2 regions of the Halomonas sp. DP4Y7-1 genome follow, and region 2 is predicted to be linked to the other one. Evidence: predicted binding sites of a transcription regulator. Region 2 holds the regulator's gene; the other holds the start of a gene.
What was found. Region 2 encodes FNR, which switches genes on or off when oxygen is low (the NO sensors DNR and NnrR bind a similar motif). Its sites were predicted from a motif close to TTGATNTANATCAA; they were not measured.
Positions count from the first base shown of each region.

Region 1: a site for FNR is predicted at 1,441-1,454, ahead of yegQ (tRNA 5-hydroxyuridine modification protein YegQ). Genes of this name have one in related genera too.

Region 1 covers NZ_JAHVKS010000012.1:65,284-72,931, reverse strand. The annotation lists gene yegQ (tRNA 5-hydroxyuridine modification protein YegQ) at 1-1,266, opposite strand, end outside; gene queC (7-cyano-7-deazaguanine synthase QueC) at 1,711-2,424, shown strand; gene queE (7-carboxy-7-deazaguanine synthase) at 2,417-3,067, shown strand; gene KUV72_RS18625 (6-carboxytetrahydropterin synthase) at 3,067-3,906, shown strand; gene KUV72_RS18620 (YkgJ family cysteine cluster protein) at 3,915-4,238, shown strand; gene KUV72_RS18615 (AAA family ATPase) at 4,413-7,648, opposite strand, start outside.
Region 2 covers NZ_JAHVKS010000002.1:356,035-363,682, forward strand. The annotation lists gene ccoS (cbb3-type cytochrome oxidase assembly protein CcoS) at 1-197, shown strand, start outside; gene KUV72_RS05180 (sulfite exporter TauE/SafE family protein) at 207-893, shown strand; gene fnr (fumarate/nitrate reduction transcriptional regulator Fnr) at 1,052-1,792, shown strand; gene ttcA (tRNA 2-thiocytidine(32) synthetase TtcA) at 2,043-2,966, opposite strand; gene KUV72_RS05195 (hypothetical protein) at 3,196-3,435, opposite strand; gene KUV72_RS05200 (3'-5' exonuclease) at 3,521-4,213, opposite strand; gene KUV72_RS05205 (DUF294 nucleotidyltransferase-like domain-containing protein) at 4,210-6,024, opposite strand; gene KUV72_RS05210 (sodium:solute symporter family protein) at 6,111-7,648, opposite strand, start outside.

The DNA of each region.
Region 1 (7,648 bases), on a different contig from region 2:
CTGGCTGCGCGCCGCAGCGCTCAATGACTCGCCCTCCAACGCCAGGCGCACGCGGTGCCCGTCGCCAGGCGCCACCTCCAGGGGACGACCGCTGGACGACATCATTGCCTTTAGGGTAAAGCGCCGATTGCCGGTCGGCAGCATCAACTCCACCCCATCCCCGACTTCGAAGCGGTTCTTGACGGCCACCTCGAGCCACCCTTCACGCTCCATGCCCAGCACCTCTCCCACAAACTGCTGGTGCACGCCAATCGAGTGCCCACGCTCGTAGTTCTGATACTCGTCGTGCACGTGACGGCGGTAGAAGCCTTCTGTATAGCCGCGATTGGCGAGGTTCTCGAGCTCATCCATCAGTCGCCTGTCGAACGGCCGTCCCGCCACGGCATCGTCGATGGCACGGCGATAGACCTGGGCGGTGCGGGCAACGTAATAGGGAGACTTGGTGCGCCCTTCGATCTTCAGCGAGCTGACGCCCATCTCGACTAGCCTTGCCACGTGCTGGACCGCTCGCAAGTCCTTGGAATTCATGATGTAACTGCCGTGCTCGTCCTCATGGACCGGCATCAGCTCCCCCGAGCGCTGCGGGTCCTCGATCAACACCGACGGTTGAGCGCTGGTGGGTACCAGGTCACCACAGTCATCCGTGGTGGCCGCGTGAGTCTGGTACTGCCAGCGACAGGCGTTGGTGCAGGTCCCCTGGTTGGGGTCTCGGCGATTGAAGTAACCGGACAACAGGCAGCGGCCTGAGTAGGCGATGCACAGCGCCCCGTGAACAAAGGTCTCGATGTCGAGACTCGGACACTCGGCGCGAATCTCGGCGATTTCCTCGAGGGACAGCTCCCGTGACAGGATGATCCGGGATATCCCCTGGGCCTGCCAGAACCGGGCCGCCGCGTGGTTGACCACGTTGGCCTGCACCGACAGGTGGATGGGCTGTTCGGGCCAGCGCTCCCGCACCATCATGATCAGGCCTGGATCGGACATGATCAGCGCGTCGGGTGACGCCTCGACAATCGGCGCCATGTCGTCGAGGTAGGTTCGCAGCTTGGCGTTATGCGGGGCGATGTTGGACGCCACGTAAAAGCGTTTGCCCCGGCTGCGGGCGTGTTCGATACCACGCAGCAGATTATCCAAGCCAAAGTCGTTGTTGCGCACCCGCAGCGAATAGCGGGGCTGACCCGCGTAGACCGCATCCGCTCCGTAGGCAAAGGCGAAACGCATATGGCGATAGGTGCCGGCCGGGGACAGCAGTTCAGGGGCATGCATGGTGGCGATTCTCATCAGGGATAATGGTCAAGGCAACACGGCGGTGCCTATGTCTAGCCAGGCCTGGCTGGACATCCTGGTTCCTTCTAAAGCTCAGACACCACAGCTCAGACGCCGCAGTGCGGGCCCGGCAGCATGCCATGCCAGGGAACGTGCGATATTGACGAGGCGCAAATGATCGGCATCAAAGGTGCCTGGCCTTGTTCCCCACCTTTCGGTACCCTATGCGGCGCCACTGGCAGGCGCTGGCGAGAGACTGCTCCAGCGCTGGCGTGTCTCGCTGACACTTGAGCCGCCTATGCACTTAAGCGACTTAAGCGACTTAAGCATTTAAGCCACTCAAGTCAGGCAGCGACATTGCCCATGGCATCTAGCCGGACCGGACCCCGGCCCCTGGCGACAGCGAGTCGCCTCCCCCAAATTCTCCGACTCGAGATATTCAGCATGAGCCCTACTCCCGCCACCACCGTGGTGATCTACTCCGGTGGCATGGATTCCTATACCGTTCTTCATCGCGCCCTTCGCGAGGGCCTCAAGGTACATGCCCTGTCCTTCGACTACGGGCAGCGTCACGCCCGTGAACTCGAGGTGGCGCGGCAGGTGTGCCAGGAATTGAAAATTCCCCATCAAGTGGTCGACATCACCGCCATCCACGGCTTGATCGACAACTCCGCCTTGACCAATGCGGCCCGCGCCATGCCCGACGGGGACTACGCCGAGGACAACCTGAGTGCCACAGTGGTCCCGAACCGCAACATGGTGCTGCTATCACTGGCCATCGCCAAGGCGGTGAATATTGGCGCCAGCCGCGTGGACTACGGGGCTCATGGTGGTGATCACGTGCTCTACCCAGACTGTCGCCCGGAATTCGTGCACAAGATGAACGACGTGGCCGCCATCGCCAACTTCTCCCCGGTGGCCATACACGCGCCCTACCTCAATGCCAGCAAGAGCGACATCCTCGCCGATGGGCTTGCCATGGGCCTGGACTACCGCCACACCTGGACCTGCTACGAGGGACGCCCACTGGCCTGTGGCCGCTGCGGCAGCTGCCGTGAGCGCCTAGCCGCCTTCGCGGCCCAGGGAGTCACGGATCCGCTGGCCTATGCTGCAGCAGCAGACGCCCAACCGGCAGTCGGAGCCACGCAGGATGTATAGCGTCAAGGAAGCCTTCTATACCTTGCAGGGCGAAGGCGTACAGGCCGGGCGGGCCAGCGTGTTCTGTCGCTTTACTGGCTGCAACCTGTGGTCCGGTCGTGAGCAGGACCGCGCGAGCGCACAATGCCACTTCTGCGATACCGATTTCGTCGGCACGGACGGTCAGAACGGTGGGAAATTTTCCACTGCAGAGGCGCTGACCGCTCACCTCGCCTCACTCTGGCCCCACAGCGATTCCCGGGTCATTCCCTACGTGGTGTTTACCGGAGGGGAGCCCTTGCTGCAGCTCGACACACCGCTGATCGAGGCCATGCACAGGGCGGGCTTCGAGATCGGCGTCGAAACCAACGGCACGCTTCCGGCCCCGGAGGGCATCGACTGGCTGTGCGTCAGTCCCAAGGGCGCCGCCCCGCTGGCGCAGCGCCATGGTGACGAGCTGAAGCTGGTCTTTCCCCAGGCCGAGGCGCCGCCGGAGGCCTTCGAAGCGATGCAGTTCGATCACTTTCTGCTGCAGCCAATGGACACCTCGCTGGTCGCCAGCGATGCCCCTGCCACGCCACTGCAAGCCACCGTCGCCCACTGCATGGCTCATCCACGCTGGCGGCTGTCACTGCAAACCCACAAGATCGCAGGAATCGACTGATGGCACTCTTTGTTCGACGACTGACGCACCTCGACGTGTCGCTGTGGTGCCCGGACCGTGGTCTGATCGGGGCCAGCTGGCAAGTGGATGCCACCCTCGACGGTGAATTGGGTGAGGATGGCATGCTGTTTGACTTCGGCGAGGTCAAGCCATGGATCAAGTCACGCCTTGATAGCGGTGCCGACCATACACTGCTGGTGCCTACGCAAGCTCCGGGGGTAGAGGTCAGTGAGTGCCGTGAGGGACTGTGTGTGCGTACCTCATCGCCCTACCCCATGGAAGTCCGCGGCCCACGACAGGCGTTTACCCTGTTGCCCTGGCCACGAATCAACAAGACTGCCATGGCCGAGCATCTGTCGCGCCAACTGCTGCGCCATCCGCCAGAGCGGGTCGAGCACATCGAGCTATGCCTGAGCGATGAGTCAATTGACGGCGCCGCCTATACCTACAGCCACGGCCTCAGGCGCCACGCCGGGAACTGTCAGCGCATTGCCCACGGCCATCGTTCGCGGCTCGAGATCATCCAGCGCGGCAGTCGCCAGCCTGGACTTGAGGAGCACTATGCACGCTGGCTGGATGACAGCTACCTGGTGGACGAGCATGACTTGGTCTGCGTAGAAGGTGACGCCCTGGTCAGCGCCTATCAGGCACCCCAGGGGCGCTTCCAGCTGCGGCTGCCCCGGGAACGCTGCCGCTGCCTGCCTGGCGCGACCACCGTCGAACGAATCGCCATGTGGCTGGCCGAACACATTGCACGGGACACGGGTATTGATACCTGGGTGCGCGCCTACGAGGGCGTGGACAAGGGTGCCACCGCCACGGCCCAGGCCCCCCACTGATCATGACGATGAGGTCCACGGACAAGCTGATTGCCGTCGCCGCGGCGGCATCACCAGCGACAGAAGCCCAGGCATCTGGCCACCTCGGCTGTCGGCCGGGGTGTGGCGCCTGTTGCATCGCCCCGTCGATCAGCTCGCCGATACCGGGCATGCCTGAGGGAAAACCGGCCGGCGTGCGCTGCGTCCAGCTCGACAACGATCACCTGTGCAAGCTGTTTGGTTCGCCCGAACGCCCAGCGGTATGCGCACGCTTCGACTTTGATGCCGACCTCTGCGGAACCCATCGCGATGAAGCGCTTGATCGCATCACGGCGCTGGAGCAGATGACGTGAGCAGCACCCCCTCCGCCACACTACAGGTCGACTCACGCCCTGCTCTATGACGACAAGACCCCAACAGGTTAGCCTGTCGGGGTCTTGGCCACTGGGCCCTGCTACTGGGGCCCTTGAGACGTTTCGAAAAAAGCGTCACGGCCCTCCAGAACACTAGCGCTCGTGATGGGCAGATCAGGCTCCGCTAGTCTGCGATACTCGCCGATCCAGCAAGGCGCGCCAGCGAATCAGCACCGGGGCATCGCTCAGCGAGACCTGGGCCAACAGCTGACGGAACTCATCGTGGGCGGCATCATCATTGCCGTCGACGTGGCTCAACCAGAGTTCCAGCGCACAGAGCTGCTGATGCAGGTTGCCGTCGCGCTTGGCCTGCTGTCTCGCCAGCTCGGCCAAGGTGCGCACCGAGTCGAGATCACGGCCGATCTGGCGCCTCACCCGCGCCAACTGAATGGCCAGCTCCGGAACGAACAGGGTCGCGCGTTCTCTGGCCAGCAGCAGGCACTGGTCGAGATAGTCCTCGGCCTGTTCCAGTTCACCCATGGCCAGGCAGGCGTCCACATACCAGAAGTTGGGACGCTGGCAAGGATCTCGCCCAGTGATCTCGGCCAGTTCCTCGTGGGCGGCCTGAAGCTGTTGCAAGCCGTCACGGCTGCCCGCCAGCGCACGCTGCCAGCCAACCACCGCCCGCGAGGACACCTGCCACAGGTGCAGATCGGAGCTTCCGGTCAACTCGAACGCGCGCTGCGCGCGATGGGCAGCCTCGTGCACATGGCCCAGCTGGCGGTACAAGGCGGCGGCGTACATCAATGCCATCGCCAGGCTACCGGGGTGATGAATCTCTTCCGCCAGTCGAATCGCGGACTCCACGTGTCGCTCAGCCCGCTGATAGTCACCCCTCAGGCACAGCGTCCAGCCCTGGAAGCAGGCCGCCGCCACCTGAGGATGATCGGAGAACGGCAGCCACTCGATCATCATCGGGTTATTGAGCGGATCCAGTTCCTCGAGGTGGTCATAGGCCTGACGAATGCGCCCCGCCCAATACTCGCAATTGGCGCCGGCGTAGTCTGCCAGCCGCTGATAGCGGGGATCCTCCAGCCGCACCGCCAGATCGTTCAGACGTGACGCCAGCAGGAAGGCATCGGCATGGGCGTTGCGCTGACTGCAGCCCACCCATAGCCCCCACTTGACCAGGAAGGCTTGCTCGAGATCGTCCTCGTCCTCAAGATCCGTGGTGCACTCGGTCAGAAGCTCCCTGGCCTTGACGAAACTCTCGTGGGCAGTGGGAGAACCGTGTCCCTCCAGTGCAAAGGCGGCTTGACCTCGGACCGTCAGCAGGCTGATTTCTCGCTCGGCCTGTCGTTCGACCTGACGCAGGCTCGCGAGTCCCGCATCGGCCATCTTCAGTGCCGTGCGATTGGCGCTGACCTTGAGGGCCTCTCGTGCCGCCAGTTCGAAGTAGCGAGCACCCCGCGCGTAATGTCCGCTGCGCCGCAAGTGCATCGCGAAATCGCCGGGGTGGCGGCTGATCCACATCGGGAAGCGTTCTTCGATCAACTGCACGACGCGGCGATGCATGTCGACTCGCACATCCCGGGGACAGGATAGATAGGCGGCTTCGTGGAGCAGCTGATGGGTAAACTGATACTGCTTTGCGCCCGCTTCACCGTCAGCGATCTCGATGATCTCCAGCCGGCGCATTTCCTCCAGCGCCTTGCCCAGACGATCGGGCTCCCAACCGCTACATTCGGCCAGAAAGTCGAAACGGAAGTTACGCCCCAGCACGGCGGCCACGTGGGCAACTTCACGATCCACGTCCAGCTGGTCGATCCGGCTGGTCAGAAGGCCCAGCAACCCGTGGGGCAGCTCATCTAGCTGAACGCTACGGCCTTCTCGTCGATCCATATCGAGGCGGCGGCAGATCTCCTGCAGATACAGCGGCACCCCATCACAGCGCTCGATGATCTGACCTCGCAAGCGCGGCGACAGGTGCAGCCGATAACGTCGAGCCAGCTGGGTCAGCAGCCGCGACGACTGCATCGCATCAAGACGGCCCAGCGTGATCTGCTGGTCCCAGTGCAGGCGAGTCGGGAGTGACTCACGTCCGTGATGACTGGCGATCAACAGCAGCGGGCAGTTGATCGGAAGGCGGGCCTGCAGTCCGGCCAGCACCTTGAAGGAGGGCTCGTCGACCCATTGCAGGTCATCGATCATCAGTACCAGCGGCCGATCCTGTGACAGCTCGAGCACCAGGCCGTGCAACAGGGAGACGACGGCTTCCACCGCCTCGCTGCTCTTGGCCAGCAAGGTGCTCTCCTGGGCATCCCGGATGCCCATGGCCTCTTCCAGCCATTGCCGGTCGTTGTCGTCAAGTTCACCCAGCCCCAGGCGCTCGACCAGTCCGCTTAACCCCTCGGCATCGAGCTCCCCACCTAGGTGCCAGCGCAGCAGCTGACGCGCCACTCCATAGGGTTCCTGAACCGACATGCGGGTATTTGGCTGCCAGCAGATCGTCGCGTCACGGCTCTGCTCCAGGTGACGGAAACCTACCAGCAGGGCCGACTTTCCGAGACCGGATGGCCCTTTGACCAGCACGCTCTGGCGCAGGCCAATGCCTGCCCTCGCCAGGGCATCACGCAACATGCGCAGCGCATTCTCACGGCCCACCAGGCTGGGTGGCATGGCGTCGCGCCCGCCTTCGTTGCTGCCCAGCACCAGCGCCCGCAGGCGCACCCGGCCATCGCTGGCGACCAACCGAGAAAACAACCGAGGCTGGAGGTCCAGTGCAGGAGGCATGTGCTGACTGGCCTCCTGGGAGATGACCAGCTCGCTGCCCTCGGCGGCACTCATCAAATTCAGTGCCCCCTGGGTCACCTGGCCAAGCGGATCTACCAGATGACGTGCTGGGAGGTATACCACTTGGCCACTGTTCAACCCGGCGGCCAGCTCGATGGTCGGTACACTGCCCTCGCCCGTCCAATGACGCTGGCATTCTTCATCCAGCAGCCGACGGCAGTGCTCGTAAAGCGCTACCAGTTCAGCCAGCTGATGGGCCGGGCCATGGGTACCGAAACAGGCAAGCCCCAGGCCGCCGGTCGCACCGGGCAGCCAGAACCCACCCAGGTGATGACATTGCTTTTCCAACCAGCGCATCAGCTCGATCTGCAGCGCCAGGCAGGCACGGGTCTCCGCGCGGCTGCCCATGTCGCCCTGCAGGCTCAGGCGGATTGCCATGACAGACAGCTGACGATGCTCGACTTCATCTTCACTGAGAGGTGGACTGTCCACGGACAAGGTGCGTGAGAACGCTCCCTTGGGCGACAGCGAACCACTATCGGCCTGGCTGTCTGACCAATAGGCGGCCAGCTGCAGGAAGCCGGGGTCAGGCTGCTGGCCGGACAGCGCCAGCAGCT
Region 2 (7,648 bases):
TGAGTCTGGCGGTATGGGCGTTTTTCTGGGCGGTCCGCAACGATCAATTCGACGATCTGGAGGGTCCTGCCTATCGCATCCTGTTCGAGGACGAAGACCCGCCGACATCGAACCCATCCAGAAAGCCGGCAAAAGAGACACCGGTCGATGACACAACAGCCGACGAACATGATTCCACGCCACCCCCTGGATCCTGAGCAGAACGCATGAACCCAGTAGGTCTAGACCTGCCGCCCGCGATGGCGGCTTTTGTCTTCGGGCTGCTTGGCGGAGCACATTGCATCGGCATGTGCGGCGGTATAATGAGCGCCCTGACCTTTGCCATTCCCCCGAGCATGCGCCACCCTGTTCGTGTAGGAATTTTACTACTTGGCTACAACTCGGGACGTCTGTTCAGCTACTGCCTGGCAGGCGCTATGGTCGCAAGCCTAGGCTCTGTGGTGGCGCTGGCACCGGGCATGCGGGACCTGCTGCAGGTGGTTGCCAGCCTGATGCTGATCACGATGGCGCTTTACATTGCCAACCTGTGGAAAGGGCTACGCTGGCTGGAGGCATTGGGCCAGCGCCTGTGGAGGTACCTGGAGCCAGCAGGACGTCGCCTGTTGCCAGTGGTCAAGCTACCTCAGGCGGTTGCACTCGGGGCCATCTGGGGCTGGCTGCCCTGTGGCCTGGTGTATTCCATGCTGGCATGGAGCATGGCCATCGCAGACCCTGCCCGTGGAGCACTACTCATGCTCTGCTTTGGCCTGGGGACGCTACCGGCACTGGTGACAACAGGGATTGCTGCGCGTCAGCTGCAGAGTTTGCTGGCACACTCTGCCACACGATTTATGGCAGCGGGCATGATTGTCGGTTTAGCTGTGTGGAATATCCTACAAATTGTAGGAAATTGACGATTATCATATCGCCGCCAGATTATTGAGGCAAAAGAGGTATATGCACCTTTGGCCTAATATCTGTGTGTAGAATAGCGACAATAGCATGCAGCAAGGGAAAGCCAGTTTCCTACATGCTTTGCTCATCATGAACCCCAGACCCACAGGAGCTGCGAATGAGTCCATCGGCCCAAGATCGACGGCGCCCCATGCTACATGAGACTCGTTGCGAGTCCTGCAGCTTGAGCTCCCTGTGCCTTCCGTTGTCGCTGGAGACCGCTGACCTCGAGCGCTTCGATTCCATTATCCGCCGTCATCCTCCGATCAAGAAGGGCACTCGCCTGGTCGAGCAGGGAGATCGCTTCACCAGCGTCTTCGCGGTTCGCTCCGGCAGCCTCAAGCAGATCACCACCGAAGGTAGTGGCGAAGCGCAGTTGACCAACTTCTTCTTGCCCAGTGAGCTGGTCGGCCTGGACGGCATCGACGATGGCAGATATCCCGGCAGCGTGGTGGCACTCGAGACCACGACCGTATGCGAGATTCCCTTCGATCGCCTTGACGCCCTGACCCAGACGCTGCCGGAACTACGCGCGCAACTGTTCCGCACCCTCAGCAAGGAGCTGCGCGAAGATCGACGCATGATGCAGCTGCTGTCGCGCAAGACCGCTGACCAACGACTGGCCTGCTTCTTCCTCGGACTGTCGGACCGTTTCCGCCGCCGCGGCTACTCGCCGTTCAGCTTCCGCCTGTCCATGTCCCGGGCAGATATCGGCAACCACCTGGGACTAGCCGTCGAAACGGTCAGCCGCATTCTGGGGCGCTTTCAACAGCAGGACCTAGTGGCGGTCTCTGGACGGGAGGTCAATATCCTGGACCTCGCCTCACTGTCGAACCTGGCTGACACCGACGCCAGCTGATCCGCGGCGCTGACAGGGCCTGGGGCCGACAGCGACCGATAGACGTCGTGCCACGCCACGAGCCCAGCCCCCCTAGGTAGGGCGACGATATACCGACTCCATCAACAAGAGAGGCCGCATCCCAGGATGCGGCCTCTTGCTATCTTATCGGGACGAGCGTTCAGGCATTGAAGAGGGCCACTGCGTGATGTGGCCCTAGCTCGCTTCGCGCTTCAGCAGTGCCTTTTCAGCAAGGCTTGTTCAGGCGAGCTTAGTCGGCGTCAACGATATCAATACGCCGAGCCTGGCGATGCGCCTGCACGGCCTCCAGACCTTCAAAGTCGAACAGCTCGCGGTCTGCCAGCTGCGAGGGTGCCACGTTGGTCACGGCCTTGAACATGCTCTCCAGGCGCCCTGGGTGCTTGGCCTCCCACTCTGCCAGCATTTCCTTCACCACCTGGCGCTGCAGGTTGGGCTGCGAACCGCAGAGGTTGCAGGGAATGATCGGAAAGGCCATGGCATCGCTGTAGGCCTGGATGTCCGCCTCGCGGCAGTACGCCAGCGGCCGGATGACAATGTTCTTGCCATCATCGGACAGCAGCTTGGGCGGCATGGCCTTGAGACTTCCCCCGAAGAACATGTTGAGGAACAGCGTCTCGAGAATATCCTCGCGGTGGTGTCCCAGGGCAATCTTGGTCGCACCGATCTCTTCCGCAAAACCGTACAGCGACCCTCGGCGCAGTCGCGAGCACAGCGCGCAGGTGGTCTTGCCCTCGGGGGTCTTTTCCTTCACCACCGAGTAGGTGTCACGCTCGAGGATGTGGTAGTCCACGCCAATGCTGTCCAGGTAGTCCGGTAGCACGTGCTCGGGAAAGCCGGGCTGCTTCTGGTCGAGGTTGACCGCCACCAGGGAGAAGTTCACCGGCGCATTGCGCTGCAGGCTGCGAAGAATCTCGAGCATGGTGTAGCTGTCCTTGCCGCCGGACAGGCATACCATGACCTTGTCGCCTTCCTGAATCATGCCGTAATCGATGATGGCGTTGCCGGTCTGACGCCGCAGACGCTTCTGCAGCTTGTTGAACTCGCGCTTGGCCTTGGCCTGGGCGCGCTCGTCGTCAGCTGCCGGGGACGCGGCATCACGACGGTCGAGGACACGGGGATCAAACAGGGAGGCGGAAGCGGGCTGAGCAGACATGGGCAGGGCACATCACGGCTGAAAATGAAGACCCGCTAGTCTATCACTCACGTCCGCCACAGGCGAAGAAGTCAGCAACCACTCACCCCTGCGATTACGCTGGTTCACAACCGCGTGTCCTGGGCCAAGGTGCTTTTGACTAGCCGCCCTGTGACTAGCCGCCCTGTGACTAGCCGCCCTGTGACTAGCCGCCCTGTGAAGAGAGGACCTGTGACAAGACGACCTGTGGCTAGACGACTTGTAGTGCCAGCAGATAGCGCGCCACCACACCAAGCAACAGCAGCAAGATGCCGAAGCGTTGCCAGGCGTGCTCACTCACCGTCAGCGTCAGACGCTTCTCCCAGAACTTGACCATCCCCCACAGGTCACGGGTGCGGCGATAGTACTGGCAGTAAGCCACCATCACAGCCAACAGGCCAAGCGATAGCAAGGTCGGCTCAAGCAACATCATCAGACCATGAAGGCTCATGCAAAGATCTCCCCATTACGGTGACTACGGCACCTGACACGCCGCTCGTCCCAGGTCACGCGTCGTGACAGCGGCGTGGATGGAATCATCGGGACGACTCGGCCAGCGCGTCGGCGTCCAGCCGCAAATGCATCAGTGCCGTAGTGACGGCATCACCCAATGCGGTATGCCGTCCCATGATCGGCACTCCCAGGCGCTCTGCCAATTGTTCGAAAGTCGGCTGCAGCTCAAGTTCGGGGTGGCTGCGCCGCATCCGCTTGCGGTACTGCTGCGCCACATCGATGGTGGCGTTAGGCAACGAGAAGCCAAACTCCGCCTTGAGATAGCGATCGAGCATGGCCAGGTCAAAGTCGATGCACCACCCCACCAGCGGACGGTTGCCGATGAATTCCAGCAGCGTCTCGAGGGCATCACGCACCGGCATTCCCCCCTCAAGATCGACCCCACGCAGGCGGTGAATCTTGATGGAATCACCATCCAGGCTGGCCGGGGGCTCCAGGCGCAGATCAAGCGACTCGCTGGTCAACACGCGCCCATCGTGGATCCGCACTGCCGCAATCGACACCAGTTCGGCGCGACGCGTATCCAGGCCGGTGGTCTCGCAGTCGATGGACACCAACTCATCACCGGTGTAGGGATTGAACAGCCAGGCAAAATCGCCATCGGCTTGACGACGGCGGTCGGCCGCACGTCTGATCGCTCGCAGCATGGGGTACTCTCCTAAACGAAACCACTGACGCCAGGTCAGTTTTCCCTGAGGCGATGCCTCGACGCTCATGCATACTCCAGGTGATAACGATGGGACAGACTGCCCTTGAACTCCTTCACCAGATGAAGTGCCTCCCGCAACAGGTCACGCTCCAGGGAGTTGAGGGACTGCACCACCACGTTGTCGCTGGCCAGGAGATCATCGCGCTGGCACCTGAGCTGGGCCTTGAGCCTCAGCTCACTGAACAGTGACAGCGCCTCACCGAGGTCTTCCGCCACCTCTGCATCGAGGCGACCGAGCCTAGCCAGAGCGGACAGGCGATCGTGGGTCGAGGTCTCGCGCAGGCCAGCATCCAGCGCCATGGTGCGAACCCCATGAACGATCGGGAAGATGCCCCCTTTCTTGATGTCGATGCCGTGTGCGGGCTTCTTGAGCGAGCCGAACAGCGTCAATGGCGTAGAGAACCGCAGTACCGCGCGGGCCAGATGGGTCAGCAACAGCGCGTTGCCCCTGGTCTCCTCGATCAACACATCACGCAGGCGGTCCACCAACGCCATGTCACCTGCCACGCCAGCGACATCCACCAGAATCGCCAGGCTCATCAAGCTATTGCCATCCGGTTCCGCGACCCATCGCCGAATACGCCCGCGCCACTGCTCCAGCGTTCCTGTCCATTGGGGATTGGACACCATGATATTGCCGGGGCAGCGCGGATAGCCCAGGTCCATCAGCACCTCGGTAAAACGACGACTGTCCGCGGCCAGGTCCGGCCACTCGAGGTCGTCCGGGAGAATCAGCGCGTTGTCCTGATCCGTCTTGAGGATCTGCTCGCCCCTGCCCTCACTTCCCAGCACGACAAGACAGACACGGTCGCGCTGAGGGGCGGGCATCGAAAACTGCCATGCCTTGCCAATAATGCGACCGTTAAGCGCTGACAGCATGCCCATGGCAAAGCGCATGCGAATTCCCTGCGCCATCAGTGCATCGATCAGCTCAGGCGTGCGCTGGCTGGCCTCGTTCAGTTCCGCCAGGCTGTCAGCCTGCTCCACCTGAAGACTGACCACATAGCTGCGACTGGAGAAATAGCTCAGCACATCGGTCAACTCGACCACGCCTTCCAGCGCGCCTTCGTGATAGACCACCACCCTGGCCACCTTGTGGCGGGTCATCTCGATCAGCGCTTCGAACAGGTACTGGTCCCTGTTGACGCTCACCAGTGCCAGGCCAGCGATACCTTCCAGGGCATCGCCCCCTCCCCGCTCCTGCATCACCAGTGCATCGAGCAGGTCGGTCTTGGTCAGCATTCCGGGGCCTTCCGGGGTATCCACCAACAGACTGTCGGCGCCCTTCTCCTTCAGCGTGAGCACCGCCTGACGAATACTGATGGACGGGTCCACCAGCAGGGGTGGCCGCATGCATTCATGCACCTTGGCCAGCATGAAACCGGCCAGCGTCACGCCGCCATCGGAACGCCGCTCCGCCAGCAGCCGCGTCTTGCTGACCAGACGCTGGTGAAAGTAATCGGAGAAGTCCTCGGACTGTTCGCAGAGCGAGAGGAACAACGCCCTGGGCATCAGGTAGCACAGGGTTTCCTGTTCGGCGACAAAACGATAGCGGCTCTGGCCGTTGATGACGCTGATCGCGCCAAACAGATCGCCACTGGTGTAGTGGCCGATGCGTCCGCCGGTGGAGGACTCGTTCATGTCCAGTTCGGCGACTTCGCCCTTGTGAATCACAAAGACGAACTCGCCGGCCTGTCCAGCCTCGAGAATCACTTCATCCCGCGCGTAGTACGCCAGATCAAGCCCTGCGCGAATACGCTCGCGTCCGGCATCATCCAGCAGCGCAAAGGGAGGTTCTGTGACGTTGATGTCGATCATCGTTCGCTCCGTGCTCAACCCCGGCTGTCCCGGGGCTGAGCAGGTTGGCGAAGAGGAGCCCACGGCGCTGGGCCCCTCGTCCAGTTCTAGTGTGCGTGGGCCACACCAGCGCCTCTTGGCACCCGCACGTTCTCGACCAGTTCCTGGATGTGTTCCGGCGGAGCGGCAGTTGCCCGCGATACCACGAACGCCACCACAAAGTGCAGGATCATGCCGAGCGTACCGATACCTTCCGGCGAAATACCAAACCACCAGATCGACGGATCCGTGTTGATGAACTTGGTATAGACGATATAGGTAAAGGTGAAGCTGAGACCCAGCACCATGCCGACGATGGCCCCCTCGCGGTTCATGCGCTTGTCGAAGATGCCAAGCAGAATGGCCGGGAAGAAGGAGGACGCCGCCAAGCCGAAGGCAAACGCCACCACCTGGGCCACAAAGCCCGGAGGATTGATGCCAAAGTAGCCGGCCACCACGACTGCCACCGCGGCAGCGCCACGAGCAGCCAGCAGCTCTCCCTTCTCGCTGAGGTTCGGGTTGATCTGCTTCTTGATCAGGTCATGGGACACAGCCGCCGAAATGACCAGCAACAGCCCGGCCGCGGTCGACAGTGCTGCCGCTACACCACCGGCCGCCATCAGCGCGATCACCCAGGCTGGCAAGCCACCGATCTCGGGGTTGGCCAGCACGATGATATCGCGATCGATATACACCTCGTTGGCGCTGTCGGTGGGTGCATTGGTGACCACCCGCTGACCGTAGCTACCCGTGGAGGCTTCTTCCAGGGGACCGCTCTCGAAGGTGGGCTTGCCCTCGAACGGCGCGCCTGGCCCCATCTGCACCCTGCCATCGTCGTTCTTGTCGAGCCAGCCGATCAGGCCCACCGTCTCCCAGCTCTTGAACCAGCCGGGAACCTCCTCGTAGCTTGTTTCATTCACGGTCTCGATGATGTTGGTGCGAGCGAATACCCCCACCGCCGGTGCAGTGGTATACAGCAAGGCGATGAACACCAGGGCCCAACCGGCGCTGACCCGCGCATCACGAACCCGCGGCACGGTGAAGAACCGCACGATGACGTGAGGCAGACCCGCCGTACCACACATCAGCGCAGCCGTGATGAAGAACACGTTGATCATCGGCTGACTACCGTCGGTATAGGGCGTGATACCGAGATCTGTCAGCAGGCCATCGAGACGATCAAGGATGTATTGACCGCTATCGTTACCTGCTGCATCAACGAAGGTCGCACCGAGGCCGGTCTGGGGCAGCACGTGACCGGTCATCATGATCGACAGAAACACCGCCGGTACAATGAAGGCGGTGATCAGCACGCAATACTGAGCCACCTGGGTATAGGTAATGCCCTTCATTCCCCCCAGTACCGCATAGAAGAAGACGATGACCATGCCGATGACAACGCCGAGGTTCACATCCACTTCGAGGAAGCGCGCGAAAACGATGCCAACACCTCGCATCTGTCCAGCCACGTAGGTGAACGAGACGAAGATGACGCAGATGACCGCTACGGTCCTCGCGATATTCGAGTAGTAACGGTCGCCGATGAAATCTGGCACCGTGAACTTTCCGAACTTGCGCAGGTAGGGAGCCAGCAGCATTGCCAGCA